DNA from 2 places in the Vibrio celticus genome. Region 2 is predicted to be linked to the other one. Evidence: predicted binding sites of a transcription regulator. Region 2 holds the regulator's gene; the other holds the start of a gene.
The links. Region 2 encodes PurR, which represses purine synthesis genes. Its sites were predicted from a motif close to TNANGNAAACGTTTNCNTNA; they were not measured.

Region 1 (5,139 bases), 1.6 Mb from region 2:
AGAAAGGCTATTGATATCAACTGCCCCTTTACCAAGACGCGAAGCCAACACATCTAGATGCATCTTAGGCATCTGTTTCAGTTTGTCGGCATGAACAAAGATGTCGTGAATTGGCGCGCCTAAAGAGATACACGCTTTAATCTTATGTTGCTCAAGGAAAGATAGTCTCACCATCGCATTGCCACCGAAGCGGAAACCAAACAAGCCGACTTTGTGGTGATCGACCCATGGGATGTTAGGCAATTCATTCAGCACTGCTTGGTGAAGACAAGATGAGTCTTCTGTTAACGGCCAATGTGCACTGTGCCCTATCGATGGCATGTCTACCGTTAGCATGGCAATGTTCTTTGGTGCTAAGTAATCTCTAAACAAGCGCCACATATCGGTTTGCAAGCTATCTAGACCCGCGCTGACAATCACAACCGGTTGTGGTTTATCTGTCTTGGTCAGATGCAAGTTCGCTTTGATCTTCTTGTTTTGGTATGGAATATCAATCTGCTTGACGATCAACTTAGTGTGCTTGATCGCTTCAGAATAGGCTGCGTTGGCCAACACTTGAGCCTGAGCTGCCAAGTTGTCGTTCTTGAGATGTGGGTAACCCGCAATACTGAAGCACAGCGATGCTGAAAACAGCTCTTCAGCCATCTCTTCACCGTTCTTCTCATTAGAACGATTTTGATGCTGCATACCTAGCTTGGTCCATTCGTATGCCCAGTTACCACTTCGGTAACCCATGACCGTATCAAGCCACTCGTCGATTGTACGAGAGTTATCTGATGACGCGATGCGAGCCAATACCGCTTCTTGCTCTATTGGATTAACGCCTTGCCATACCCACTGAAGACGTCTTAGGTTTCGGTACCATGATGAGTTTTGCTGTTCACGCTTCTCATCCAATAACGCTTCAGAGCTTGGCATGTATTGTGTCAACATTGAGGTCTCTTTCGCCTGTTTGTGCTTTACAAACAAAGTTTCCGAAAGGTTCGAGCTCGTTTCTTCTGGTTCAGACATTGGGATACTTAATAAGAAATGGTTGTCACTAATAATATAAAAAAAAATGACCCTATAAAGGGTCATTTCTCAAAAAACTAAGTTTACGCTTATTTTGACTTGCGATTTACTGGCTCAACGTAGCTTAGGCTAGTATCCCAAGGTTGCTCAATCCATGTGTCTTGAGCGATATCAACAATGTACTCGTCTAGCAAATCAGCGCCAGATGGCTTTGCACATACAGCGATCAGTTTCGCTTTAGGGTACATTTCGCGAAGCTTACGTGCAGTGTCACCACTATCAACCAAGTCTTCAACGATTAGGAAGCCTTCGCCATCACCTTCAGGTGCTTTAACTACTGTCATATCACGTTGGTGATCGTGGTCGTAGCTAGAAATACAAATCGTATCTACGTGACGAATACCTAGCTCACGAGCCAAGATTGCACCAGGAACCAAACCACCACGGCTTACAGCCCAGATGCCTTTCCACTGCTCTGCTGGCATTTGCTTTTCAGCAAGTTGACGGCAGTAAGTCTGCATGTTGTCCCAAGTGATAACGAATTTGTTGCTCATAGTATAAAACCTAATAATTTTGTCATGTTATTAGAGGCTATTTCAAACATAGCCTCTTCAGCGATTAAGCAGAAATCTAGACGATTAAGCGAAAATGTATTTAAGAATAAAGATAGCCGACATTACCCACACAGCAGGTGAAACGTCGCGACCTTTACCACTTAGCAGCTTAATTGCAGCGTAAGCGATGAAACCTAGTGAGATACCCTCAGCGATAGAGTACGTCAGCGGCATAAGCAGACATGTTACCACGACTGGTGCTGCTTCCGTAAGATCACGCCAATCAATGCCAACTAAGCCAGACATCATCAGAATTGCTACATAGAAAAGTGCACCTGATGTTGCGTAAGCCGGAATCATACCTGCAAGTGGCGAGAAGAAAAGAGCCAGTAGGAATAAGATACCAACAACAACAGCAGTTAGACCGGTACGACCGCCTTCAGCAACACCCGCAACACTCTCAACATAAGAAGTAGTATTTGATGTACCTAGCAGTGCACCAATAGATGTTGCTGTAGAGTCAGCAAGCAGTGCTTTGTTCAAGCGAGGTAGTTTGCCGTCTTCTTTGATTAGGTTTGCTTTCGTTGCAACACCAACCAGAGTACCCGCTGTATCGAACAAATCGACGAACAAGAATGCGAATACCACTGAAATCATACCGATTTCAAATACAGCAGAGAAATCAAGCTGCATGAATGTAGGAGCAAGGCTTGGTGGTGTAGACATGATGCCGCCGTATTGAACGTCACCAATAACAATGCCAAGAGCTGTGATAGCTAGAATCGCAATCATTACTGCCCCTTTCACGCCACGGTGAACAAGAGCAATCGTTAGGAAGAAACCAAGTGAGCCTAGGATAGGAGCAATCGCGGTAATGTCGCCCAGTGAAACTTTAGTTGCTGGGTTAGAAACAACGATGCCTGCATTGCTAAGCGCAATAAACGCTAGGAAAAGACCGATACCTGCAGAGATACCAACACGCAGAGACATAGGGATCGAGTTGATAATCCATTCACGGATCTTAAAGATGCTTAAGAAGATGAAGATTACGCCTGATACGAAAACCGCTGCCAGAGCAACTTGCCACGTATAACCCATACCCATTACAACAGCGTAGGTAAAGAATGCGTTCAAACCCATGCCTGGAGCTTGAGCAATTGGGTAGTTAGCAACAAAGCCCATGATGAAACAGCCAATAGCAGCCGCTAAACAGGTTGCTACAAATACAGCGCCATGGTCCATACCAGCATCAGCTAGAATCATTGGGTTTACAAAAATGATGTAAGCCATTGTTAGGAAGGTTGTTAGACCTGCGATGATTTCAGTGCGCACATTGGTGCCATTTTCACTGAGTTTGAATAGCTTTTCGAACATTATCGAATCCTATAAGGGTAAAAGTAAACGGTTGCGTAATCGATTGGCTGTGGATTATAAAGTTATCAAATAACAAATTCCAGATAGAATTAAGGCTCTAATCGATATTTATCAGAATGCCGTATGAAACAAAGCGATTAAAAATACAAACATTATCGGCAAATAGTGTTTAAAAACAAATAATTAACAACAATGCATTCAGTGAAATTAGTTGGTTGTTTTTTCTACCATCGGTTATTTTCATTGAGAATCTAGCCAGTAAATTCTGAATTCAAACCCACAATAGTTATGTATTTTTCAACAGGATCAGTAATAAGGCGCAAATTGATATTTCGGCGTTTAAAAAACAACCACGCAGAATAGCAAGGAAAGTGACAAGCGAAAGCGGTTTGGAAAAGTAGCAGGCAAAAAAAACGCCACTCAAAACTGAGTGGCGGTAGAATCTGTCAACCAAAAGGGCTGTAAAAGAATTCCAATATATAGGGGTGAACAAAACTGTTCGAGTTACATGCTTACGGTATTAGTAACCAAAGCTTGTAGGGTATGCAAAGTTGCTAGTGTAAACAGAGCTGTTAATCCAGAACATTGCAGATGGTAAACCTTTCATAACTATCACCTTAATAAATCAATAAAAAACGAATTTGATTTCTCGGTTCCTTGGAGGCGATAAAACGGACTCATCCTTTGAGCATTTACTCTTCATCTCAGAAGTTGGTTATTAATATACCCTAAAGAAAAAAGATTACAAGTATTTTTTGCTATACGTCACACTTTTGGCTATTTATGGTCATTTTGCAAACTTATTTTTGTAATAAAATTACAGAACAGGATTGAACAAACGTTTGCTTGCGCCATTTATAAGCATCAAGGCGCTTAACCATGATCAGATGGACAAGATCGCATTCAAAATTTGAGCTATTTGAGGTTTAGAACCGCTACTCGTCAAAACGCTCAAGTGGTATGCTGTTGCCATCAAAACAGACCCATATTTTAGATTTTTGTTCTAGGTTTTTGCCCATACAAAACCTAAATATATGGTTATTAAATAAAAAAGGAGTCATCCGTGTCTGAATTCCATTCTGAGATCAGTAAATTATCCCCTGCCCCTATCTGGCAGTTCTTCGATAAGATTTGCTCAATCCCACACCCTTCTAAGCATGAAGAAGAGCTTGCTCAATACATTATTGCTTGGGCAACAGAGCAAGGCCTAGATGTACGTCGTGACCCAACGGGTAACGTATTCATCAAAAAGCCAGCAACGGCGGGTATGGAAAACAAAAAAGGTGTAGTGCTACAAGCTCACATCGATATGGTTCCACAAAAGAACGAAGACACAGTTCATGACTTTGCTAAAGATCCAATTCAACCATACATTGATGGAGAGTGGGTTACAGCTAAAGGCACAACGCTTGGCGCTGATAACGGCATGGGCATGGCTTCTTGCCTAGCGGTTCTTGCTTCAAACGAAATCCAGCACGGCCCTATCGAAGTTCTACTAACAGTAGATGAAGAAGCAGGCATGACTGGTGCTTTCGGTCTTGAAGCGGGTTGGTTAGAAGGCGATATCCTTCTTAACACCGATTCAGAGCAAGAAGGCGAAGTGTACATGGGTTGTGCTGGCGGTATCGACGGCGCAATGACATTTGAAATTGCTCGTAACGCGATTCCAGCTGACTTCGTAACACGTAAGCTAACGCTAAAAGGCCTAAAAGGCGGTCACTCTGGTTGTGACATCCACACAGGTCGTGCAAACGCAAACAAACTGCTTGCTCGCTTCCTAGCGGGTCACGCAAAAGAGCTAGACCTTCGCATCGTCGAATTCAAAGGTGGTAGCCTTCGTAACGCGATCCCTCGTGAAGGTTTCGTAACGGTTGCTGTTCCTGCGGCAAACCAAGAAAAACTGGCTTCACTATACAACTACTACACTGAGCTGCTTTCAACAGAGCTAGGTAAAGTAGAAGACAGCATCGTGACTTTCAATGAAGAAGCTTCTGTAGAAATGAGCGCACTTGCGTCAGCAGACCAAGCTCGCTTTATCGCGGCACTTAACGCATGTCCAAACGGCGTGATTCGTATGAGTGACGAGATTGAAGGTGTTGTGGAAACGTCTCTAAACGTAGGTGTTATCACAACAGAAGAGAACTCAATCACAGTGCTTTGCCTGATCCGTTCTCTTATCGATTCAGGTCGCTCACAAGTA
Region 2 (5,139 bases):
CGTCGTAGACGACCAAATTCCACCGACATCAGAACTTAGCCGCACCGGCCTGATGCGTTTAAGTGAAGGGATTCGTATTCTACGCCTCTACCCTGGTGCAAAACTCATTTTGTCTGGCTATGGCGCAGGCACTGAAGTAAGTAACGCAAGAATGATGGCTAAAGTTGCACTAGCTCTTGGCGTAGCAAAGCCCGACATCATTCTGCTTGAAACCGCAAAAGACACTTGGGAAGAAGCCCGCCAAGCCGCTGCGTTCGTTAAGAATAAAAGAATGGTGTTGGTGACTTCAGCGAGCCATATGACTCGCGTACTGAATGAGTTCAATGCTGCAGGCATGAAACCACTACCTGCACCAACCAACTATCTTGCACAAGAAGGTATTGTTGAGCCTTGGAATAAGTACATGCCAAAAGCGCTATACCTTGAGCAGACTGAGCGTTACTGGCACGAAACCATGGGATTGGTTTGGCAAAGCCTGCGTGATTGGCTAGATACAAGCAATGACATTGTTGAAGAGCCTGTTATTCCAGAAGCTTCCAGCTTAATTGAAGATGACGGTGAAGTTTCTGCGGCCCAGCCTCAATAAGCCCATTAAATCTTTAAACTCATCTGAGCAGACAGAGTCGCCAAGTATTTGTAGATTCTCTGGTCGTTAACAGTAAAAGCTGAGTAATAAAAAAGCCGAGACATCAATGATGTCTCGGCTTTTTACGTTAAAATGTCGTTGTTGATTAATCACTCCCGAAGGAAATCAATCACCAGCGAACATGTAACCTTCACCGTGAACCGTCACAAAGATTTGTGGGTTCTTAGGATCGAACTCCATTTTTGCACGCATACGACGAATCAATACGTCGATAGTACGGTCATTAGGCGCGTCCACTCGGTGGCTAATCATATTCAAAATACGTTCGCGGCTTAATACTTGATTAGGGTAAGAAGACAAAGCCACTAGCAGTTCGTATTCTGCTTTGGTCAGTTTCACCGGTTCGCCGTTTTTGCTTAACGCGCGACGAGGGATATCAAATGTCCACTCCCCAAAACGAACCACAGACTCATCTGATGTTTCTTCGACTGCGCCCGCTGCTGTTTTACGAGCAGCAGAGATACGCCAAAGTAGGTTTTTAACTCGAACTAATAACTCGCGAAGTTCGAAGGGTTTAGTAACGTAATCGTCAGCGCCCATTTCAAGGCCAACGATCTTGTCGATGCTATCCGTGCGTCCAGTAACTAAAATAATTCCAATGTCTGATTGACTGCGTAATTCGCGAGTTAGCATCAATCCATCTTCGCCTGGTAAGTTGATGTCCAGCATAATGAGGTCAACGTTGTTTTCTTCTAACACGTTTCTCATTTGAGCGCCGCTTTCTGCTTCGCTCACTGTGTAACCCTCGTTCTGGAAGTATCCAACCAGTTTACTGCGGGTTACCACATCATCTTCTACGACTAATACGTGATAGCTCATCTACACCACTTTTCTTATTTAATAGTTTCAGTGACTATTCTATTCATAACTAGTAACAATTCTAGTGGTACAGAAGATAAAAGCCAGAAACATGGATTTTTTTTGATACAAGACAATCTTAAACCTTGCTATTTATCGTCCATCGCAATTCAATATAGGCATTACTACTAACGAGTAACTTTGCGTTTTGCAAATAGCCTTGTTATTCAGCCTTGGTGTGCTTATGCCCAAGTGACTTCAAGATGCATATAAGCAACATCACAAGACTAAGTCAGGATCTAACAAATGAAAGATACGAAAGCGTTCAACGAGCAAAGAGCAGAAATATACTGGTGGCTATCAAGCTTATTTGCCAAAGAGCTCACTCAAGAAGAACTCGATCACTACCACTCTGTTGAAATTCGTTCTTTCCTAACTGGTTTAGGCGAAAATGAGACACTAAAGCCAGCGATTGATAAGTTAGTGGATGCGCTGAACCGCCTACAAACACGTGAAGATGCTCAGCTAGAACTGTCTGCAGACTTTTGCGACCTATTCTTAAAGACAGATAAACACGGCGCTCTTCCTTACGCTTCAATGTATATCGGCGAAACTGGCCTCTTGAATGATAAGCCAGCAAAAGATATGGAAGAGATCATGGCTAAACACAACTTAGTCGTGAACCAAGATCTAAAAGAGCCAGCAGACCACATTGCTATTGAACTCGATTTCCTTGGTAACTTAATCATTCGTTCAAACGAAACGGATATTGAAGAAGAGCTAGAGAATTCATTTGCCGTTCAACAGCAGTTTATCGAACAACAATTGCTGACTTGGGTACCAAAGTTCAACGTGAAATGTCATGACGTTGATGAATTCGGTTTCTACGCCTCCGTCTCATCTTTGCTACTCGCATTCTGTCAATTAGACACTCAATATTTAGCCGGTGAATAGCTTATTGGATGACTAGGTAAATAAATTCAGCAGAATGTGACAATTCACCCGGATTTCTGGGTGAATTTTATTGCGAGTAATTTCTAGTCAGTCTAAAATTGTGACCGCAAACGATAAAATATGAAACATTCACGAAATGCTATGCTTATTAAAGTTCAGAGCATTTCGGTGTTAAGACAAGCCGCTCAATAGCGGTTTTTTGTTTTTTAGCACTTTAGTACCCAAAGAGCCCTACAAATTTAAGCTCTTAGTTAGGTAGCTTAACGGCTACTTTATTCCGTACTTTGGGAAAGTAGCTTCTAATAGGATAAAACCATGGCCACTATAAAAGATGTCGCTCGCTTAGCCGGCGTATCAACAACAACCGTTTCTCACGTAATTAATAAAACTCGCTTTGTTGCAGAAGCAACTCAAGAAAAAGTAAACAAAGCCGTAGATGAACTGAACTATGCACCAAGTGCTGTTGCTCGTAGCTTGAAATGTAATACAACACGCACTATTGGCATGCTAGTGACTCAATCAACTAACCTATTCTTCTCTGAAGTTATCGATGGTGTTGAAAGCTACTGCTACCGTCAAGGTTACACTTTGATCCTGTGTAATACGGGCGGCATCTATGAGAAGCAACGTGACTACATTCGAATGCTTGCAGAGAAACGTGTAGATGGCATCTTAGTTATGTGTTCTGACCTAACTGAAGAACTAAGAGAGATGTTAGACCGTCACGCTGACATCCCTAAAGTTATCATGGACTGGGGTCCAGAGAGCTCTCAGGCTGATAAGATCATCGATAACTCAGAAGAAGGTGGCTACCTAGCGACCAAATACCTTATTGAACGCGGTCACTCTAAGATTGCATGTTTAAGTGGCCACTTAGACAAAGCAGCATGTGTTGAACGTATTGCCGGTTACAAGCGCGCACTCAACGAAGCAAAGATTTCTGCTGATGAAAATATGATCATCGAAGGCAACTTTGAGTGTGATACGGCTGTTCTTGCTGCAGAACAAATCGTTGAGATGGAAGATCGTCCAACGGCAGTATTCTGCTTTAACGACACAATGGCACTCGGCTTAATGAGCCGACTGCAAGAAAAAGGCATCCGCATTCCTGAAGATATCTCAGTGATCGGTTACGACAACATCGAACTCGCTGAATACTTCTCTCCGCCGTTAACGACAGTTCACCAACCAAAACGTCGTGTTGGTAAGAATGCATTCGAAATTCTATTGGAGCGCATCAAAGACAAAGACCACGAAAAACGCGTCTTCGAAATGCACCCTGAAATTGTTGAACGAAGTACAGTTAAGACGTTAAATTAATTGATAATTCGAGTTTAATTTCATCAAGCGCACCTTTAGGTGCGCTTTTTTTATCAGCAACCATAATGAACCCTTATGCATAAATGAAAGATCATTAATTGAAGCAATGTCACATTTTGAAATATCAACTGTGAGCTTCATTCAACAAAAACTTTATTCTATTCAATCAGTCACGCACAGGGCAAACCACTCGAAAGAGTGAGACGCAAAGCTTCCGGCCTAAACCACTCGTTGGTATGGTAGCGGGGTTACCGATGGCAAAATGCAGTAACTACTAATAATTTAGTAATTTACGGCTTATTGACAATTTAATTGCAACATTTTGCTAATCTCTCGGACCTGCTTATTTGGTGGCGTAGTTCAAATACACCGAGATAAATAACATGGATAAACCGATACTAAAGGACTCGATGAAGTTATTTGAGTCCCTAGGAAAAATAAAATCACGCTCAATGTTTGGTGGCTTCGGTCTTTTTGCTGATGACACTATGTTTGCTCTGGTTGTAAATGACCAGTTGCACATACGCGCAGACAAAGGCACAACGAAACAATTCGAACAACAAGGGTTTCAACCATACGTCTACAAAAAACGTGGTTTCCCTGTCGTTACTAAATATTTCGCTTTACCTGAAGGCCTCTGGCAAGATCAAGAGAAAATCTTGCAGCTTGCAACCACGTCTCTAGGTTTTGCTAAAGAAGAAAAAGCTGAGCAGTCTTCTGCCAAGCCGACCCGACTCAAGGATCTGCCTAATCTTCGACTCGCTACCGAGCGTATGTTGAAAAAGGCAGGGATCGATTCTGTAGAACGTTTATATGAATCTGGCTCTGTAAACGCATTTAACGCCATCAAAGAATCGCATGCGTCTTCTGTCAGTATTGAACTACTTTGGGCGCTAGAAGGCGCGATCAATGGAACACATTGGTCTGTTATACCTCAGCAGCGTCGTGAAGAGCTTATCAATCGCGTCAATTAACTTTGTCAGTGCAATCTATATACATAACTAAGCCGCATTTTGAAGTGACCCCATAAAGTTGGACATTTCTGTTAAGCGGCTTTCAAGGCCTGAGTTCGATATTCTATCGGAGTCAGGCCTTTTAGTTTCACTTTTATACGTTTGGTATTGTAGTACTCGATGTATTCTTTAATTTGCTCTATCAGAGCATCTGCATCTTCAAAGCTTTGGTTGTGATACATCTCGGTTTTGAGTAAAGCAAAAAAGTTTTCAGCAACAGCATTATCCAAGCAGTTACCTTTTCTCGACATGCTTTGCGTTAACCCACTCTCCGCTACCTTTTTCTGATACTGTCGATGGCGATATTGCCAACCTTGATCGCTGTGTATAATTGGCTTTGAGTTGGGTTTAAGCGTTGATATAGCCTCCGTCAGCATATCCGTGACAAGCGGCAAGCAGGCATTTTTG

Region 1: the regulator PurR is predicted to act here: its motif matches at 2,959-2,978, upstream of OCV19_RS03410 (NCS2 family permease).

What each region holds. Positions count from the first base shown of each region.
Region 1 is NZ_AP025463.1:712,704-717,842, reverse strand. Features, by position in the region: gene frsA (esterase FrsA) at 1-1,011, opposite strand, end outside; gene gpt (xanthine phosphoribosyltransferase) at 1,101-1,565, opposite strand; gene OCV19_RS03410 (NCS2 family permease) at 1,650-2,939, opposite strand; gene OCV19_RS03405 (aminoacyl-histidine dipeptidase) at 4,003-5,139, shown strand, end outside.
Region 2 is NZ_AP025463.1:2,314,236-2,319,374, forward strand. Features, by position in the region: gene elyC (envelope biogenesis factor ElyC) at 1-586, shown strand, start outside; gene torR (two-component system response regulator TorR) at 752-1,465, opposite strand; gene torD (molecular chaperone TorD) at 1,751-2,398, shown strand; gene purR (HTH-type transcriptional repressor PurR) at 2,714-3,718, shown strand; cyclic di-GMP riboswitch class I at 3,889-3,974, shown strand; gene OCV19_RS10430 (TfoX/Sxy family DNA transformation protein) at 4,102-4,692, shown strand; gene OCV19_RS10435 (IS3 family transposase) at 4,764-5,139, opposite strand, start outside.